4 regions of the Achromobacter deleyi genome follow, and region 3 is predicted to be linked to each of the others. Evidence: predicted binding sites of a transcription regulator. Region 3 holds the regulator's gene; each other region holds the start of a gene.

Region 1 (3,287 bases), 690 kb from region 3:
CCTGCGGGATGGCGGGGTTGACCGCCTGCGCGCCGCGCACCGTCTTCCACACGTTCCAGGCCATGACCAGCACGCCCGACAGGAACAGCGCCCCGCCCAGCAGACGGATCAGGTAGTACGGCACCCGCGTCTTGAGTTCCTCGACGAAGCTGTAGACCAGCGTGCCGTCGGCGGCGGTGTCGCGCCACATCAGGCCCTGCTGCACCCCGGCGATCCACATCGCGGCGATGTACAGCACCACGCCGATGGTGGCGATCCAGAAGTGCAGCTCGATGGCCTTGACGCTGTACATCTTCTCGCGGCCATACAGGCGCGGGATCAGGTAGTAGAGCGAGCCGAACGAGATCATCGCGACCCAGCCCAGCGCGCCGGAGTGCACGTGGCCGATGGTCCAGTCGGTGTAGTGCGACAGCGCGTTCACGGTGCGGATCGACATCATCGAGCCTTCGAACGTGGCCATGCCGTAGAACGACAGCGCGGTCACCATGAACTTCAGGATCGGATCGGTGCGCAGCTTGTACCAGGCGCCCTGCAGCGTCATGATGCCGTTGATCATGCCGCCCCACGACGGCGCCAGCAGGATCAGCGAGAACGTCATGCCCAGCGACTGGGTCCAGTCGGGCAGCGAGGTGTACAGCAGGTGGTGCGGACCGGCCCACATGTAGGTGAAGGCCAGCGCCCAGAAGTGGACGATGGACAGGCGGTACGAGTAGATCGGACGGCCGGCCTGCTTGGGCACGAAGTAATACATCATGCCCAGGAAGCTGGTGGTCAGGAAGAAGCCGACCGCGTTGTGGCCGTACCACCACTGCACCATGGCGTCCTGCACCCCGGCGTAGGCCGAGTACGACTTCCACAGCGTCACCGGCATCTCGATGTTGTTGAAGATGTGCAGGATGGCGATGGTGAGGATGTACGAGCCGAAGAACCAGTTGGCCACGTAGATGTGCTTGGAACGACGCTTGATGATGGTGCCGAAGAACACGATGGCGTAGGCCACCCAGACCAGGGTGATCAGGATGTCGATCGGCCATTCCAGCTCGGCGTATTCCTTGCTGCTGGTGTAGCCCAGCGGCAAGGTGATGGCGGCGGCCACGATGACCGCCTGCCAGCCCCAGAAGGTGAACGCGGCCAGCCGGTCACAGAAAAGGCGGGCCTGACAGGTGCGCTGGACCACGTAGTACGAGGTCGCGAACAGCGCGCTGCCGCCGAAGGCGAAGATCACGGCGTTGGTGTGCAGCGGGCGCAGGCGGCCGTAGCTGAGCCAGGCGGTGTCGAAATTCAACTGAGGCCAAATCAGCTGCGCGGCGAGAAAAACGCCCACAGCCATGCCGACAATGCCCCAGACCACCGTCATGAGCGCGAACTGCCTCACGATCCGATAGTTGAAGGTATCGGCCTTGCTTGCGATTGCGGCGCAATCGTTCATCACCCTTCCCCCAAAAGAAACAATTAGCTTCAGGTTTCAATGATGGGGGGTCGCAGGTAAACCGGGGTTGATGTGAATCAAACCCTATTGGCCGTGCAGGGGAACCCGCAGCGCCGGCGCAACGTCCATGGCCGGGCGGCGGGCACGGCGGATCGGACGGCTGCCCGATGGCCGTCGCCTGTGCAATGCTGGATGCCAGAAGGGGATCTAACCGCGCGATGCCGGGCCGCTGTCGTCGTCGCGCAGGATGGCGGTGCCGGCGTTGTCGGTGTCGTCGTACTGGCCGTTGAACACCGCCCACCACAGCGACACGCCGATGGCCAGCACGAACAGCAGGGACAGCGGCAGGAGCAGGTAAAGGATGGTCATGGCGCGGCTTCCAGCGCGCCGCCGGGCGCCCGGCTGCCCGACCAATCCTGGCGCGACAGCCGCCAGGAGTTGTAGGCCACCGCCAGCGACGACACCAGCATGGTGATGGCCGCCAGCCACGGCGTGACCCAGCCGACCAGCGCCAGTGGCGTCATCAGCAGGTGCCAGACCAGCGAGCCGTGCAGGTTCTGGCGCGCCTTGCGTTGCGCCTGGGCCAGCAGCGCGTCCAGCGCCGCGTCGGGCATGGCCGGATGCGCCGCCAGCGCCGAATGCGCCGACGCCATGGCGGTGGGCACCGCCATCGACATGGCACAGGGACAGCTCATGACCAGCAGGGCCACCATCACCGGGATGCTGTGGGCCGGGTCGATATAGGCCCAGACCGCCGCCGCGCCCAGCGCCAGCGCCACCTGCGCCATGACGAAGCGCGAGGCCAGCCGGTCGGCGCCCGCGCCCAGCCGCTGGCGCTGGGCCTCGACCCGGGCATGGCGCTGGCCGCCGGAGGTACCGCCGAACGACTGGCGCGCGCACAGTTCCAGGTAGCGCGCGGTCAGCAGGAAGGCGACGAACATGGTGACCGAATCGAAATAGACCTCGCCGTGGCCAGTGCAGGTGGCGTAGACACTGGGGATGAAGGCGGCGACGATGCCCAGCGCCACCGGCACGTCCATGCCGGCGCGGCCCTGGCGCAGGTTGGCGCCGGCGTGGCGCCAGATCGGCCAGGCCGAATACAGCACCACCGGCACCGTCAGGGCCAGGCTGGCCCAGTTCATCAGCACGATGGCCCAGTCGAGCGTGTCCAGGGCGTCCCTGGGGATGCCTTCGTGGCGCAGGTAGCCGGGCCAGGCGAACATCATCACCTGCATCATCGCCAGCCACGCCAGCGACAGGCGCACCAGCGCGTGGCGGCGCTGCTGGCGCTCGGCGTCGGACAGGGACGAAGGGACGGCGAAGATGGATTTTGCTCGCATGCGCCGATGCTACCCAGCGCCGCCGGCGCCCGCCTTGACCTGGATCAAGCGGGCCCCGGCGCCTTGCCGCGACCCCGCCCGGTGACGGCAGGAATCCCGGCGGCGGGGCTCCCGGCGGCGGGGCTCCCGGCGGCGGGGCCGTCAGCCGGCCGGGTTCGCCGCCAATTCAGGGCCGCTGCGCGCGCAGCACCGTCACGACCGCCCGCATCAGGGTGTCCAGCTCGTCCGGGGCGATGGTCAGCGCCGGCGTCAAATACACCACGTTGCCGAACGGCCGCACCCAGACGCCGGCCTCGACCAGGCGCCGCTTGAGGGCCTCGCGGTCGTCGATGCGGTCCAGTTCGACCACGCCGATCGCGCCCAGCACCCGCACGTCGCGCACCCAGGCCAGCTCGCGGCACGGCGCCAGCCCCGCTTCCAGGGCCGACGACAGCGCCCGCGCCTGGGCCAGGCGCGGTTCGCTCTCGAACAGGTCGAGCGAGGCGTTGGCGGCGGCGCAGGCCAGCGCGTTGCCCATG
Region 2 (3,287 bases), 910 kb from region 3:
CCTGGGCGTGACCCAAGGCGCGGTGAGCCGCCATATCGCGACACTGGAGACCTTCGCAGGAGGGCGGCTGTTCCACCGCAGGGGGGCCACCATCGAATTCACGCCAAGCGGGCTGCAGCTTTTCGATGCGGTCAAGGACGCGATGTCCACGATCGAAGTCACGCTGCGGCTGCTGGCGCAAAAGGGATTGCGGCACGACCGGCTCAAGGTGAGCACCTCCATGCCGAGCTTTGCAATGACGGTGATCGTGCCTTCACTGGCCGCCTACACGGCGGAATATGGAGTGCAGATCGATCTGATCACGTCGCTGTCATCGCCCGAGCCTTCCGACGATTTCGACGTGCTCATCACCCGGGACCTGAGCATGCCGGGCTCGGAAAGCTGGGAATTGATGCGCGAGGAACTCGTCTGTGTCGGGTCGCCGTCGCTCGTGCAGCGCATGGCTCGCGAAGACCGGTGGCCGATGATCGCGGCGCGCTCCCGGCCCGACGTGATCGCGACATGGGCGCTTGGCGCCGGCGTCCCGATCGAACGCCTCAATGTCATCGCCAGCTACGACCATCTCTTCCTCGCGGTCACGGCGGCCATCGGCGGCTCGGGCCTGCTGATCGCGCCCAGGTTGATCGTGGCGGATCAGCTCTCCGCCGGCACGCTGGTGCCGGTGGACGACCAGCGCATCAGTTCAGGCGCCAGCTACCTGGCCTACGTGAACGCCCATAGCGCGCATGCGCACAGCGCCAGCGTCTTTTGCCGCTGGCTCAAGGGATTCCTGCGCGAACGCATATAGCGTGTCCCTGGCCTAGGCCGCCACCGGCCGTTTCGGGCGCAGCGGCTGCGGGTCATACATCGACGGCGGCAGGCCTTCCAGCACCGCCTGGGGGTTGAGCGAGCGGATCGGCACCGCGGCATCGGCCGGGATGCGGCCCTCGGCCTGCAGCAACTGGTAGCGCAGGCAGCACACGCGCAGGAACGAGGTGAAGTTGGCGGCCTCGCCGCGGTACTCCGCCAGTTCGTCGTACAGCCGCTCGATCAGCTGGGTCACGCGCATGCCGTCGCGCGCCGCGATCTCTTCCAGCACCTGCCAGAACAATTGCTCCAGGCGCAGGCTGGTGGCCACTCCGTGCAGGCGCAGGGAACGGGTTTCGGGCGCGTAGGACTGCTCGCTCGCGCGGATGAAGATTTCACACATGGGAGCTCCCTGGGGCGGACACGGTGCTTGCGGGCCACTGTACGACGATAGCCACCGGGGCGGCAAGGCTCGGTAGCGGCGGTGACCGGCTGGTCAATCTGCAACCACACGTTTCTCTCGGCCTGCGCATCGGGACAGCGTTGATATAAATCAAGGTCTCGGACGCGTCCCCATCCGAGCATGCTAAGACTGATCTGACTTCGGAGGTAGCAATGAACAAAACCATGAAGGCCGCCGTGGCTCGCGCATTCGGCAAACCCCTGGAAATCGAAGAAGTCGAAGTACCCCGCCCCCGCGCCGGCGAACTGCTGGTGAAGATCGAGGCCTGCGGCGTCTGCCACACCGACCTGCACGCGGTCGAGGGCGACTGGCCGGTCAAGCCCAATCCCCCCTTCATCCCCGGCCACGAAGGCGTGGGCCACGTGGTGGCCGTGGGCGAAGGCGTGACGCACGTCAAGGAAGGCGATCGCGTCGGCATCCCCTGGCTGTATTCCGCCTGTGGCCATTGCGAGCATTGCCTGGGCGGCTGGGAAACGCTGTGCGAGCAGCAGCAGAACGCCGGCTACTCGGTCAACGGCGGCTTCGCCGAATACGCGCTGGCGGCCGCCGACTACGTGGGCCTGCTGCCCAAGAACGTCGGCTTCGTCGACATCGCCCCGGTGCTGTGCGCCGGCGTCACGGTCTACAAGGGCCTGAAGATGACGGACACGCGGCCAGGCAACTGGGTCGTGGTGTCGGGCATCGGCGGCCTGGGCCACATGGCGGTGCAATATGCGCGCGCCATGGGCCTGAACGTCGCCGCGGTGGACATCGACGACGACAAGCTGGCCTTCGCCAAGCGCCTGGGCGCCGAGGTGGTGGTGAATGCCAGGACCACCGATCCGGCGGCGTACCTGAAGAAGGAAATCGGCGGCGCCCACGGCGCCCTGATCACGGCGGTCTCGCCCAAGGCCTTCGAGCAGGCGCTGGGCATGGTGCGCCGTGGCGGCACGGTGGCGCTCAATGGCCTGCCGCCGGGCGACTTCCCGCTGTCGATCTTCGACATGGTGCTCAACGGCGTGACCGTGCGCGGCTCGATCGTGGGCTCGCGCCTGGACCTGCAGGAGTCGTTGCAGTTCGCCGAGGAAGGCAAGGTGCACGCGACCGTGGCCACCGAGAAGCTGGAGAACATCAACAACGTGTTCGACCGCATGCGCCGCGGCCAGATCGAAGGCCGCATCGTGCTGGACATGGCGGCCTGACCGCCCGCGCGGGCCGGGCCATGTGAATGGCCGCCGCGCGGCGCACGAGACTCAATGCGTGATCTTGGTGCCGAGCACCGCCAGGAACTGCGCCAGCCACGCCGGATGCGCCGGCCAGGCCGGCGCCGTCACCAGGTGGCCGTCGGTATAGGCCTGGTCGATGCCGATCTCGGCGTAGGTGCCGCCGGCCAGCCGCACTTCCGGCGCGCACGCGGGATAGGCCGAGCAGGTGCGGCCTTCCAGGATGCCCGCGGCCGCCAGCAACTGGGCGCCGTGGCAGACGGCGGCGATCGGCTTCTTGGCCTGGTCGAAGGCGCGCACGATTTCCAGCACTTTCTCGTTCAGGCGCAGGTATTCCGGCGCGCGGCCGCCGGGGATCACCAGGCCGTCGTACGAACCCGCCTCGACGCGGTCGAAATCGTAGTTCAGCGCGAAGTTGTGGCCGCGCTTTTCACTGTAGGTCTGCGCGCCCTCGAAATCGTGGATGGCGGTGGCGATGCTCTCGCCGGACTTCTTGCCCGGGCAAACCGCGTGCACCGTGTGCCCCACCGCCAGCAGCGTCTGGAACGGCACCATGGTTTCGTAGTCTTCGGCGTAGTCGCCGACCAGCATCAACAGTCTCTTGCTCATGATTGTCTCCTGGGGATGGGGGATCGCCGGCTGGAGCGCCCGAGGACCGGGCGGCCGGTTCTTGATGTTCTGCCATCCATTGTGCCCCCACCCGCGCGGATGGGGGTGGTAGCGGGATACCACGCCAGGCCGTGGCCGGCGCCCTACTCCAGCGCCACCGTCACCGGCTTGGCGCCCAGCAGGCTCACCAGCACGTTCGGGTCGATGCCCACCAGGTAGCCGCGGCG
Region 3 (3,287 bases):
AGCGGCGTTCGAGCGCGGCGTCCTTTTCGATGTACTTGCGGTATTCGTCCAGCGTGGTGGCGCCGATGCAATGCAGCTCGCCGCGCGCCAGCGCCGGCTTGAGCATGTTGCCTGCGTCCATCGCGCCTTCGGCCTTGCCGGCGCCGACCATGGTGTGCAGCTCGTCGATGAAGACGATGTTGCTGCCGTCGTCCTGCGACAGTTCCTTGAGCACGGCCTTCAGGCGCTCTTCGAATTCGCCGCGGAACTTGGCGCCGGCCAGCAGCGCGGCCAAGTCGAGCGACAGCACGCGCTTGCCGCGCAGGGTCTCGGGCACTTCGTCGTTGACGATGCGCTGCGCCAGGCCTTCGACGATGGCGGTCTTGCCCACGCCGGGTTCGCCGATCAAGACCGGGTTGTTCTTGGTGCGGCGTTGCAGGATCTGGATGGTGCGGCGGATTTCGTCGTCGCGGCCGATCACCGGATCGAGCTTGCCCTGGCGGGCGCGCTCGGTCAGGTCCATGGTGTACTTGGACAAGGCCTCGCGGTTGGATTCGCCTTCGGCGCCGGATACGTTTTCACCGCCGCGCACGGCGTCGATGGCGGCCTCGAGGGCCTTTTTCTGCAGGCCCGCTTCGCGCAGGATGCGGCCGGCCTCGCCCTTGTCGTCGGCCAGGGCCAGCAGGAACAGCTCGCTGGCGATGTAGGTGTCGCCGCGACGCGCGGCTTCCTTGTCGGTGCGGGTCAGCACGCCCTGCAGGTCGCGGCCGACCTGGACGTTGTCGTCGCCCTGCACCTGGGGCAGCGCCTTGAGCGCGGCGTCCAGGGCCGGCTGCAGCCGGTTGACGGCCACGCCGGCGCGCGCCAGCAGGCTGCCGGCGCCGCTATCGGCGTCGGACAGCAACGCCGACAGCACGTGGACGGGCTCGATGTAGGGATGATCGTTGCGGGCGGCCAGACTCTGAGCGTCGGCCAGGGCTTGCTGGAACTTGGTAGTCAGTTTGTCGAATCGCATAATGGTCGTTGTGGCTTGTTGGTGAGCCTGACCGATACGCGCCGGCGGGCTCGATGACCTGAATATGCGGCCGGATGCGAGTATTTCAATACCTCGCCGGCCTCATGGCTTTATGTCCTTGGACACATCCGCGTGCAGCAACAATCTGAACTATGAGCATATACGTTTTTGTCTACGGCACGCTACGCGCGGGCGAAATCAACGACCTGGCGCAGGCCGCCACCCGCCGCGGCCTGCCGCCGGCCCGCCATGTGGGCGCGGCCACCGTGCCCAGCATGCTGGTGGATTTCGGCGACTGGCCCGGATTGCTCCCGGTGGCCGACGGCCGGCGGGTGCTGGGCGACATCTACGAGGTCGACCCGGCCCTGGTCGCCCTGATGGATGAGATCGAGGAATACGCGCCCGGGCGGCCCGGCTGCTTCGTGCGCCGGCCGGTGCTGGCCCGGCCGCTGGCGCCCGGCGCCGCCCCGGTGGCCTGCGAGTATTACCCCATCGACCCGGCCTGGCGCGGGACGGCGGCGGACATCGACGGCGACGACTGGGTCGCCTACCGCCAGGCCCGTCCGGCCCGGATGCCGCCGTAGGAATGCGCTGCAAAACGCTCCGTAAGACACCCGTAGTAACAACGGACTACAATGGAGACCTGTCTTCACGCTTTAAGCCCCTCCAGGCTACCCGCCGGGTGCGGGCACTATAAAGGTCATCGTATGCAAAAACGGGTTCCCGTTGCCCCTGATGCCGCCCACTGTTCCACGTGTATGTTGGGCCACGTGTGTGTCCCGGTCGGGATGGCAGCCGCCGAAGTAGAAAAGCTGGACGAACTGGTGAAAGAGCGCGTGCGCCTCGAAAAGGGCAAGACGCTGTATTCGCTGGATCACCCCCTGGACGCCGTCTACGGCGTGCGCTTCGGCAGCCTGAAAACGCAGCTCGAAGACGCCACCGGCCAGATCCAGATCACCGGCTTCCACCTGCCCGGCGAGATCGTCGGCATGGACGGCATGCTCGAGGGCAAGCATGTCTCGGCCGCCGTCGCCCTGGAAGACTCCGAAGTCTGCGTGATCCGCCTGAACGAAGTCGACCGCGTGGCCACCCACCTGCCCTCGCTGCAGCAGCAGTTCCGCCGCCTGATGAGCCGCGAGATCACGCGCTCGCACCAGATGCTGGCGTCGCTGGGCTCGATGCGTTCCGAACAGCGCCTGGCCGCGTTCCTGCTCAACCTGTCGCAACGCTATGCGTCGCTCGGCTACTCGTCGACCGAATTCGTGCTGCGCATGAGCCGCGAGGAAATCGGCAACTATCTCGGCCTGACGCTGGAAACGGTCAGCCGGCTGTTCTCGCGCTTCGCGCGCGACGGCCTGATCCGCATCAACCAGCGCGAAGTCCGCATCCTGGACCAACCCGCGCTCAAGCAACTGCTGGGCCACGAGGGCTGCTGACGCCCGCCCGCGCCATGCGCCGCACAGCCGTAGCCGGCGCCGCGCAGCCCCACCCGGCGCCGCGTCCGCCGCATTCGCGCCGGGCCTGGAGCGCGGCGGCGCTGGCCCTGGCGGCCCTTCTGCCCCTGGCGGCGCGCGCGCAGACGCCGCTGCCCGATCCCTACGATTACGATGAACCCGCGCCCGCCCCCAAGCGGGTGGTGATTCCGCGCTGGCAGACGCTCGAACTGGGCAAGCCCGGCCACCGCTACAAGGTACCGGTCTATGCTAACCGGAACCTGGCGCGCGGCGACCTGCGCGATATCAAGCAAATCGTGATCGTGTTCCATGGGGTCAAGCGCAACGCCGACGCCTATTACGAAACCGTCGCCACGGTGCTGGCGGCCAACCCGGCCCGCGCCAACGACACCCTGATCCTGGCGCCGCGCTTCGTCGGCGTGATCGACTCGGGCTACGCCGGCATGGCGGCCTGGCGCAAGTCCAGCTGGGAAGACGGCGAGGACAGCGTGCAGGCCAATGGCCGGCCGGCGCCGGTCAGCTCGTTCCAGGTGATCGACGACCTGCTGCGCAGCCTGGACGACCGCAAGCGCCTGCCGACCCTGGCCAGCATCGTGCTGGCCGGCCACTCCGGCGGCGCCCAGCTGGTGCAACGCTATGCCGTGCTGAACCAGATCGATGGCCCGCTGCGCCGCGACGGCATCGCCGTGCGCTACGTGGTGGCCAATCCCTCGTCCTACCTGTACCTGACCAAGGAACGCCCGCGTCCCGACGGCAAGGGCTACGCGCCCTACGAGCGCGGCATCTGCCCCACCTACAACCAGTACAAGTACGGCACCGACAAGCTGCCCCCGTTCGCG
Region 4 (3,287 bases), 1.3 Mb from region 3:
CAGCTTCATCGCCCTGGTGGCCGCGGCCGATCTGCTGGAATCGAATGCCCCGCGCTGGCTTGGCCGCGCGGCCGGCGCCAACCTGTCACACGCCTTTCATCGCTATGCCAGCGTCGCCAACGCCATCGCCAGCACCTCGGACGTCAGCGACGCCAGGCAGGCCGACTGCCTGCGCGAACGGCTGGCGCATTTCGGCGCCGGCCTGCACGAACTGCGCGGCGCCGCCATGGCCTACGCGCCCGACCTGGCGACCATGGTGCCGGTGCTGGACCGCCTGCAGCAGACAGCCCAGGCGATCATGCAGGCGCTGTTCGACCAGGATGGCGCGCCCGTCGCGCCGGCCCTGGCCGCGCGCGCCGATTCGCCGGTGCGGCAGGCCTGGCGCAGCCTGCGGCAGAACCTGCGGTTCGAATCGGATGCGTTCCGCCACGCCCTGCGCGTGGGCATCGGCGCCACCATCGCGGTGGCGCTGTCCAAGACCTTCGCGGTCAACCACGGCTACTGGATGTCATTGACGCTGGTGTTCATCCTGCAGCCCTATTTCGCCACGACCTGGCAGCGCACCGTCGAACGCGTGATCGGCAGCGTGGCCGGCGCCATCGGCGCCTCGCTGCTGGGCCTGCTGCTGAGCACGCCGCTGTCGGTGGCGCTGGCGGTGCTGCCGATCGCGCTGGGCACGTTCGCGGCCCGCACCATCCATTACGCGCTGTTCACTTTTTTCCTGACGTCGCAGTTCGTGCTGGTCAGCCACATCCAGCAACCCGACATCTACGAGCCAATGCTGGCGGCGCTGCGCGCCTTCAACAGCGTGCTGGGCGGCGTGCTGGCCCTGCTGGTGGGCTTCCTGGTGTGGCCGGAAAAGGAACCGCGCCAATTGGCCGGGGCCCTGAGCCGCGCGCTGGAACGCCATGCCGACTATGCGCGGGCCCTGACGGCCGACAAGAGCGGCGCGGCCCCCGCGGCCGACATCGTCGGCCTGCGCCGCCAGGCCTGCCTGGCCGCCGACAACGCCGAAGCGGCGCTGCAACGGCTGCAGCAGAATCCCGTGCACCGCGACCGCAAGGTGGACACCGCGGTCAACCTGCTGAACGCGATGCGCCGCGTCACCGCCGCCGGCACCGTGCTGGAGATCCAGCCGGCGCTGGCGCCCGACAGCGAGGCCGCGCCGGCCCTGCGCGATTACGGACTGGCGCTGGCGCACGCCCTGCATCCGCAGGAACCGGGCCCCGTGGTCGAGCTGCGCCAGTTGGCGGTGCCGGCCGCCGTCAATGCCGCCGCACCGGCACTGGCCGGACCGCTCGACCGCATCGCCCAGCAGGCGCGACAGGTGCGGCAATTACGCGACCGGGTGCAGCAGGCCTGACCGGCCCGCGGCCGCTTGCGGCAACCCCGCCAAACTGCGGGGCGCTTGACGCGCGTCAAGGGCGGAATGCCCGGAACGCGCAACGATGGAGGCCTACCGCGCTCAAAAGGAGGCCGCCATGTATCGCCGCATTTCCGTCCACCTGGACCACGGATTCGATTGCCCCCGCCGCACCCGCGTGGCGCTGGCCCTGGCCAGGCGCCACCAGGCCGAACTGGTCGGCATCTACGCCAGCTCGGCGCCGCCCCAGTACTACTACGGCGAGTCCGTGATGATGTCGAAGACGCTCAACGTGATGCGCGACCTGCAGGCGCAGAACCGCGGCGCGGTGCAGAACGCCTTCCTGGAAACCGTGGCCGCGGCCGACGTGCCGGCCGCGGTGCGCGCCGGCGCCAGCTCGCCCAGCGCCAGCATGGCGCGGCTGGGCCGCACCAGCGACCTGCTGGTGGTCAGCCAGCAGAACCGCGAGGACGTCGAGGCCGTGCACGAGAATGAATTCGTCGAACAGACCCTGTTGACCGCCGGCCGTCCGGTGCTGGTGGTGCCCTCCAGCGGCGATTTCCCGGTGGTCGGCGAACGCGTGCTGTACTGCTGGGACGGCAGCCGCGAAGCCGCCCGCGCGCTGGCGGACGCCGCGCCGCTGCTGCGCCTGGCCTCGCACCTGGTGGTGCTGACCATGGACGAAGGCGCCGCCACCCGCGACGACGAACCCGTGCCGTTCGAGGACCTGGCCACCTACTGCATCGCCCAGGGCATGCCGGCGCCGGACCACGTGCGCCGCGACATCAAGGGCGTCGGCGTCGGTAGCACCATCCTGAACGTGGCGGCCGACTACAGCGCCGACCTGATCGTGATGGGCGCCTACGGCCACAGCAAGTTCCGCGAATGGGCGATGGGCGGCGCCACGGCGTCGATCCTCAGAAGCATGACCGTGCCGATCATGTTCTCGCACTGATCCCCGCCTGACGCCGACGGCGCCTCAGCCCTGCGGCACCGGCGTCAGCACCGGCTTGCCGGCGAAATGCGCGGTGGCGTTCTCCAGGAACAGCGCCACCGTCGCCGACACCGCTTCCGGCGAGCGCCCCGCGCTGTGCGGGGTCAGCACCACGTTGTCCAGCTTCAGCAGCGCCGGCGGCACCACCGGTTCGCCTTCGACCACGTCCAGCCCGGCGCCGGCGATGCGGCGTTCAGCCAACGCGGCGATCAGCGCCTCGGTATCGACCACGCTGCCACGCGCGATGTTCACCAGATAGCCTTGCGGCCCGAGCGCGTCGAGCACGGCCGCGTTCACCAGGTGCCGCGTGTCGGCGCCGCCCGGCGTGGCCACCACCAGGAAGTCGCTGGCCTCGGCCAGCGCCAGCGGGCTGTCGTGATAGGTGTAGCCGCTCTCGGGGCGCGGCCGCCGGTTGTAGTAACCGACCGTCATGCCGAAGCCGTTGGCGCCGCGCCTGGCGATCTCCAGGCCGATGGTGCCCAGGCCCACGATGCCCAGGCGCTTGCCCGATACCTGCGGCCCCATGAAGCCATTCCAGTGCCCCTGGCGCACCCAGGCGTCGGCCTGCGGCAGATGGCGGGCGGCGCCCAGCAGCAGCGCCATGGCGTGATCGGCGACCGAGGTGGCGTTGGCGCCGGGGCCATGCGTCACCCGCAGCCCGCGCGCACGGGCGGCGGCCACGTCGATGTTCTCGAAGCCGACGCCCAGCGAACAGATCAGTTCGAGATTGGGCAGCGCCGCCATCTCTTCGGCGTAAAAGCCGGTGGCGCCCCGCGTCAACACCACGCGGATCTCGTCGGCGTGGTCGCGGATGGCCTGGGCGCGCCGCTCGGGCGTGGTGGCAAGAATGCAGCGAAAACCGCGGTCTTCGATGACCGGCAGGAAATCGTGCGCGCTTTCAATCAATATCAACAGGGGGATCTTCATGTC

Evidence for each region. Region 3 encodes FNR, which switches genes on or off when oxygen is low (the NO sensors DNR and NnrR bind a similar motif). Its sites were predicted from a motif close to TTGATNNNNATCAA; they were not measured.
Region 1: the regulator FNR is predicted to act here: its motif matches at 1,497-1,510, upstream of ccoN (cytochrome-c oxidase, cbb3-type subunit I).
Region 2: the regulator FNR is predicted to act here: its motif matches at 1,330-1,343, upstream of adhP (alcohol dehydrogenase AdhP).
Region 4: the regulator FNR is predicted to act here: its motif matches at 1,409-1,422, upstream of I6I07_RS24340 (universal stress protein).

Annotation. Positions count from the first base shown of each region.
Region 1 covers NZ_CP065997.1:3,408,113-3,411,399, reverse strand. Annotated here, with positions in the region: gene ccoN (cytochrome-c oxidase, cbb3-type subunit I) at 1-1,429, opposite strand, end outside; gene ccoS (cbb3-type cytochrome oxidase assembly protein CcoS) at 1,637-1,798, opposite strand; gene I6I07_RS15445 (hypothetical protein) at 1,795-2,769, opposite strand; gene I6I07_RS15440 (adenosylmethionine--8-amino-7-oxononanoate transaminase) at 2,936-3,287, opposite strand, start outside.
Region 2 covers NZ_CP065997.1:3,181,036-3,184,322, reverse strand. Annotated here, with positions in the region: gene I6I07_RS14400 (LysR family transcriptional regulator) at 1-787, shown strand, start outside; gene I6I07_RS14395 (ribbon-helix-helix domain-containing protein) at 800-1,189, opposite strand; gene adhP (alcohol dehydrogenase AdhP) at 1,402-2,430, shown strand; gene I6I07_RS14385 (DJ-1/PfpI family protein) at 2,482-3,060, opposite strand; gene ybaK (Cys-tRNA(Pro) deacylase) at 3,204-3,287, opposite strand, start outside.
Region 3 covers NZ_CP065997.1:4,093,238-4,096,524, reverse strand. Annotated here, with positions in the region: gene clpB (ATP-dependent chaperone ClpB) at 1-994, opposite strand, end outside; gene I6I07_RS18625 (gamma-glutamylcyclotransferase family protein) at 1,147-1,578, shown strand; gene fnr (fumarate/nitrate reduction transcriptional regulator Fnr) at 1,702-2,430, shown strand; gene I6I07_RS18615 (hypothetical protein) at 2,445-3,287, shown strand, end outside.
Region 4 covers NZ_CP065997.1:5,412,859-5,416,145, forward strand. Annotated here, with positions in the region: gene I6I07_RS24335 (FUSC family protein) at 1-1,363, shown strand, start outside; gene I6I07_RS24340 (universal stress protein) at 1,482-2,318, shown strand; gene I6I07_RS24345 (2-hydroxyacid dehydrogenase) at 2,343-3,284, opposite strand.